2 regions of the Phenylobacterium sp. VNQ135 genome follow, and region 1 is predicted to be linked to the other one. Evidence: predicted binding sites of a transcription regulator. Region 1 holds the regulator's gene; the other holds the start of a gene.
What was found. Region 1 encodes LexA, which represses DNA repair genes until DNA is damaged. Its sites were predicted from a motif close to ATGTTCNCNANNTGTTCT; they were not measured.
Positions count from the first base shown of each region.

Region 2: a site for LexA is predicted at 2,160-2,177, ahead of recA (recombinase RecA). Genes of this name have one in related genera too.

Region 1 covers NZ_JBMSDS010000003.1:601,071-604,271, reverse strand. Annotated here, with positions in the region: gene trpD (anthranilate phosphoribosyltransferase) at 1-372, shown strand, start outside; gene trpC (indole-3-glycerol phosphate synthase TrpC) at 369-1,142, shown strand; gene lexA (transcriptional repressor LexA) at 1,274-1,963, shown strand; gene ACO2Q0_RS14115 (hypothetical protein) at 1,960-2,238, opposite strand; gene ACO2Q0_RS14110 (ComEC/Rec2 family competence protein) at 2,238-3,201, opposite strand, start outside.
Region 2 covers NZ_JBMSDS010000004.1:121,490-124,690, forward strand. Annotated here, with positions in the region: gene ACO2Q0_RS15320 (DksA/TraR family C4-type zinc finger protein) at 1-173, shown strand, start outside; gene ACO2Q0_RS15325 (GNAT family N-acetyltransferase) at 222-704, shown strand; gene recA (recombinase RecA) at 986-2,071, opposite strand; gene ACO2Q0_RS15335 (dicarboxylate/amino acid:cation symporter) at 2,314-3,201, opposite strand, start outside.

The DNA of each region.
Region 1 (3,201 bases):
GAGCGCGCATGGGTCGTGCATGGCTCCGGACTGGACGAGATGACGACCACGGGCGAGACCGCCGTCGCCGAGCTGCGCGACGGCAAGGTGCGGCTCTTCACCGTCACGCCCGAGGCGGTGGGCCTGCGGCGCGCCGCCCTGGCTGACCTCACCGGCGGCACGCCGGGCGAGAATGCGGACGCGCTGCGCCGTCTGCTGGCGGGCGAGCCCGGCGCCTACCGCGATATCGTGGCCCTGAACGCCGCGGCCGCCTTCCTGGTTGGCGAGAAGGTCGAAACCCTGCGCCAGGGCGTCGAACTGGCCTATGCCGTCCTCGATGACGGCCGTGCCCATGCCGCGCTGGACAAGCTCATCGAGGTGACCGCCGCATGAGCGACATTCTGCAGAAGATCGCCGCCTACAAGCGCGAGGAGGTCGCCGCGCGTAAGGCGCAGCGTCCGACGATCACGCCCGCCGGCTCGCCCTCCCGCGGGTTCCGCGCCGCCCTGGAGCGTGCGCACGCTCCGGGCCGACTGGCGTTGATCGCCGAAATCAAGAAGGCCTCGCCGTCCAAGGGTCTGATCCGCGCCGACTTCGATCCACCGGTCCTCGCCCGCGCCTACGAGGCCGGCGGCGCGGCGTGCCTCTCGGTGCTGACCGACGAGCCCAGCTTCCAGGGCCGCGATGAATACCTGATCGCCGCCCGCGACGCCGTGGCCTTGCCCTGCATCCGCAAGGACTTCCTGGTCGATCCCTGGCAGGTGGCGGAGTCCCGCGACCTCGGCGCCGACGCCGTCCTGGTGATCCTGGCCATGATCGACGACGGCCTCGCCGCCGAGCTGATGGCCGAGGCGCGCCGGTTCGGGATGGACGCGCTGGTCGAGGTGCACGACGAGACGGAAATGAAGCGCGCCGGCGCGCTGGGCGCGGATCTGGTCGGCGTGAACAACCGCGACCTCCGCAGCTTCACGGTGGACCTCGCCAATACCGAGCGCCTTGCCGCGCTCGCGCCGTCCGACGCCTTGCTGGTTACCGAGAGCGGCATCTTCACGCCGGCCGACGCTGCTCGCCTGGAACGAGCTGGGGCGAAGGCGATGCTGGTGGGCGAAAGCCTCATGCGCCAGGACGACGTGACCGCCGCCACGCGCGACTTGCTGGGCTGAGTCGCACTCGCCGCGTCTCCCCACCAAGATTTTCCTCTGATTTTTCAAGCGGTCTCTTGGTAACTTGACATTAATCTGGAACATCTACAGAACATCAGACAACGTTTGCGCTTTGTTCCAGAGGTCGCCCAATGCTCACCCGCAAGCAGCATGAGCTGCTCATGTTCATCCATGAGCGCATCAAGGAAACCGGCGTCTCGCCCTCGTTCGACGAGATGAAGGAGGCGCTGGATCTGGCCTCGAAGTCGGGCATCCACCGGCTGATTACGGCGCTTGAGGAGCGCGGGTTCCTGCGCCGCCTGCCCCACCGGGCGCGGGCCCTGGAAGTCGTCCGCCTGCCGCAACAGGCCACCGCCGCAGCCCCGCCGAAGGGTCGCGCGCCCTTCAAGCCACAGTTGGTCGACGCGGGAAAGGAGATGCCCGTCGCGGCCAACGACACCCGTGAGCTGCCGATCCTCGGCAAGATCGCGGCGGGCACGCCGATCGAGGCCATCCAGCAGGAGCGCGACCGGCTGCCTGTGCCGGAAGCCATGCTGGGCGCGGGCGAGCACTTCGTCCTCGAGATCCAGGGCGACTCGATGATCAACGCGGGCATCCTGGACGGCGACTTCGTCGTCATCCGCCGGACCGACAGCGCCAATTCGGGCGACATCGTCGTGGCGCTGGTGAACGGAGAGGAAGCCACGCTCAAGCGTCTGCGCAAGAAGGGCGCGTCCATCGCCCTGGAGGCCGCCAACCCGGCCTATGAAACGCGTATCTTCGGGCCCGACCAGGTGTCGGTCCAGGGCCGCCTCGTGGGCCTGATCCGCCGCTACCACTAGCCTCCGGGCACGAACACGAAGTCGACCAGGAACACCCGCTCGCCACGCCCGTGGCGGGCGGTTTCCATGAGGGCCTCGCGGCTCGCGAAGCTCGTCTCCTGCGCCAGGGCATCGGTCACGTCTGCGAGGTCGATCTCCTGCAGACGCGTGACCTCGATGAAGCCGTCCAGCAGCGGATAACGCCCCCCGACGCGCACCCTGGGCGTCAGCCAGATGCGGACGCTGCGGTTGATCTCGCCCGAGCGGACGCGTGGGCGCAGGGGCTTGGCGAACATCATCGCGGGTCGTGACCCCAGGTCCACGGGCGACGCCCTCGGAGGGTTTGGGCCCAGACGATCCGCCAGCCGCCCCTCTGGCGAAAGAGCTCGGCCGAGCCGCCGGCCCTGAAGTCCGCGCCAGTCAGGACCAAAGGCGCGGGACAGCGCTCCGGCCGGAAATCGTTGCGCAGGACCACGATGTCGGCCGAGGCGCAGAGCTGCTCCAGACGCCCCTCCTTGAGCGGACGTTTCAGGTTCCAGGCGGCGGCGACGCGCACGGGAGCCGCGGGCCCAGGCGCGCAGCTCCATCGGTCGCACGCGAAGCGCCTATCCCGCTCGGCTTCGCTGGCAAGCGGCTCCAGTCCCCGGCGCCTGGACCACAGCTCGGCTCCGAACAGTTTCACGTCCGGCCTTAGCAGGATGGCCGCCTTACGCTCGCGGACCGCCACCGCGGCGCCGTCGGCGCTGATCCAGACATCCGGGGCGGGCGGCCTGGGAACCCACAGCACGGAGAGCGCGAGCGGCACGCCGATCCAGCGCAGCGGGCCCCGCCAAAGGCAGGCAAGGAGCAAGCCCAGGAACGCGGCCGGCAGCGTCCACGTCGGCGCGCTGGGGACCAGCGCCTGGGCCATGGGGGCGGAAGCGGCCCAGGCGGCCACATGGTTCATCAAAGCGATCGCGAAGCCAGCCACTTCCAGCGGCGCCTGGCCAAGGCCCAGCGGCGCCAACGCCGCGCCGATGGCCAGCGCCGGCATCAGCAGGAAGGACGAAATCGGCGCCACAGCCAGGTTCGCCAGCAGCCCCCAGGTCGAGACACGGTTGAAATGCTGGATGGCGAACGGCCCGGTCGCCAGCCCCGCCACGAAGCTCACCGCGATACTGGCGGCGATCCAGGTCGCCGCGGCCTGGGGCCAGCGAATCCACCAGGGCGTGGAGATCTCCGTCACCGGCTGCGGCCACGCTTCCGCCAGGGCGACGAGA
Region 2 (3,201 bases), on a different contig from region 1:
CGCGAGGCGAAGGCACGCTGGAGTGTGTCGAGTGCGGCGAGGAAATCCCTGCGCGGCGACGTGAGGCCCTGCCTGGCGTGACCACCTGCATCGCCTGCCAATCCGCGCGAGATCGCCAGGTCGTGCACGCCACGATCAACCGACGCGGCAGCAAGGATAGCCAGCTCAAATAGCCGGCGAGCGGCCTCGCCCCGAGCGCCGGATCGGCTAGAACCTTGGCCATGACCGCCCTCGCCTTCAGCATCCGGCCCTACGACCCTGCCGACGCGCCGGAGATGGCGCGGCTTTATTTCGACTCGGCACGGGAGATCGGGGCGAGGCGGTATTCGGCCGAGCAGGTGGCGGCGTGGGCGCCCGTGCCTGTCGACCCTGAGGTGGTGCGGCGGCGGGCGGCGGATGGGCGGATGACCTGGGTGGCCGCGGGCGCGGACGGGGCGGTGCTGGGGTACTGCGACCTGGAGCCGGACGGGCATGTGGACCACCTGTACTGCCGGCCGGACGCGGCGGGAAAGGGCGTGGCCTCGGCCCTGCTGGACGCGCTGCTGGACGGCGCGCGGGCGGCGGGGATGCCGCGGCTGTACGTGGAGGCCAGCGAGCTGGCGCGGGGGCTGTTCGCGCGGAAGGGCTTTACGGTGGAGCGGCGGCGCGACTTCGAGGTGCGCGGGGTGGCGATCCACAACTATGCGATGGAGCGGCGGCTGTAGGGGCTGAGGTTTTCGCCGTCATCCCGGACGCCGCAGGCTATCCGGGATGACGGGAAAGAGGCGGGCAAAAGAAAGAACGCCCGGGGGAGCTCTCCCCAGGCGTCCGGCCTCTGTCGCTTCGAGCTTGCGCGCAGGGTGGGTGGCGGCGGGCCGGGTTGGCGGGGAGGCCCGACGCCGGCGCAGGCTCTGGCTTCAGAGGAAACTTGGAAGCGCTCTGCACCCGCTGGGTCCCGGATAGCCGCTTTGCGGCTTCCGGGATGACAGGGTGAAGTGCGGTTCGGCTACAGCGAGCCGTCGGCGTCGTCGGCTTCGCCTTCCGTCGGGCCGACGAGGAGCTCTTCCTCGATCTTGGTCTTGGAGCCGCGGACCTTGGCTTCGATCTGGGCGGCGATGTCGGGGTTCTGCTTCAGGAACTCGCGCACATTGTCCCGGCCCTGGCCGATGCGCTGGGAGTTGAAGGAGAACCAGGAGCCCGACTTCTCGACCACCCCGGCCTTCACGCCCAGGTCGATGATCTCGCCCAGCTTGGAGATGCCCTCGCCGTACATGATGTCGAACTCGACCTCGCGGAACGGCGGGGCGACCTTGTTCTTGACCACCTTCACGCGGACGTTGTTGCCGACGATCTCGTCGCGGATCTTGACCGAGCCGGTGCGGCGGATGTCGAGGCGGACCGAGGCGTAGAACTTCAGCGCGTTGCCGCCCGTGGTGGTCTCGGGGCTGCCGTACATGACGCCGATCTTCATGCGGATCTGGTTGATGAAGATGACCAGGGTCTTGGCCTTGGAGATCGAGGCGGTGAGCTTGCGCAGCGCCTGGCTCATCAGACGCGCCTGAAGGCCCGGCAGGCTGTCGCCCATCTCGCCTTCGATTTCCGCCCGCGGGGTCAGCGCGGCCACCGAGTCGACGACGATGACGTCGACGGCGTTGGAGCGGACCAGCGTGTCGGTGATCTCGAGCGCCTGTTCGCCGGTGTCGGGCTGGGCGACCAGCAGGTCGTCCAGGTTGACGCCCAGCTTGTGGGCGTAGGACGGGTCCAGCGCGTGTTCGGCGTCGACGAAGGCGGCGGTGCCGCCGGCCTTCTGGACCTCGGACACCACGTGCAGGGCCAGCGTCGTCTTGCCCGAGCTTTCCGGGCCGTAGATCTCGATGATCCGGCCCTTGGGCAGGCCGCCGATGCCCAGCGCCATGTCGAGGCCGAGCGAGCCGGTGGACACGGACTCGATCTCGACGACCTTGCCCTTGTCGCCCAGCTTCATCACCGAGCCCTTGCCGAAGGCCCTGTCGATCTGTGCGAGCGCCGCTTCCAGAGCGCGCTGCTTTTCACCGTCTTCTTTGCCCACGAGCCTCAACGCCGACTGAGTCATTTCCGAGCCCTCTCTATCCCACGATTCCGCCAACCCGGCCGTCGAACTCAAACCCGCGCCGAGGACTCATGCGTACCCGGTTCGTTCCGGGTTCGCAAGATGTTCCGTCGCTTCGAACGGAAGCGAGGCCGGCGGCGGTCTCTGTCCGACGGGGACGAGCCCTGCCCGTCCGCATCGATGAGAACGAGGTGTAGAAGCGGGGTACGTCAGAAGCGGACGCGGCGTTCTTGCGGGCGCTTATCCTACGCCGGGGCCGGATCTTCGCGGCGGCCGAGGAAGCAGATCGAGGCGAACTGGCCGGTGACGTTGCCCAGGGTCCGGCAGGTGTCGACCAGCGGTTCCACGGCCAGCAAGAGCGGCAGCCAGTGGAACGGGACTCCCAACACCGCGCAGATCGGCCCCAGCATGGCCAGGTACGAGATCTGGACGGGGAGCCCCACGCTGGAGAAGCTGGTCACGACGGCGATGGCGGCGGCCGCGGCCACCTGGGCCGGCGACGTAACGACGCCGAGAGCCGCGGCCAGATAGAGCGCGCCTGTGACATTGGCGGCCGGCGCGGTGATGCGGAACACCGTCACGGCCAGCGGCGGAAGCACTTTGACCACCCCCGCCGACAGCCGCAGCCTCTCCGCGCCGACCAGGACCGCCGGCATAGCCGCCAGAGACGACTGGGTGCTGAAGGCGATCAGCTGCGCCGGCGCCATCGCGCGGGCATAGGCGCCCAGGGGACGGCGGGCCCAGGCGGCGGCGGCGGCATATACCGCGGCCGTGATCGCCAGGCAGACGCCGCACACCAGGACCACGTAGTAGGCGAGCGCGCCCGCGACGGCGAAGCCGGCCTTGGCGCCGACAGAGACCGCCAGGGCGAAGACGCCGACCGGCGCCGTCCAGAGCACGCCGCGGACGATCTTCAGGAGAATCTGGGCGATGGCGTCGAAGAGGCCCACCACCCGATCCCTGTGGACCGCCGCCACGTGCTGGGCTGCGAAGCCGAAGATCAGCGCGAACACGACGAGCGGCGCCATCGCGCCATCGGCCGCGGCGCGTATCGGGTTGGCGGGGATCAGGCCCCGAACGAGCGCCGCGGCGGATCCGAGCGCGGTCGGCGCGGCGACGGCTGGCGCTTCGTC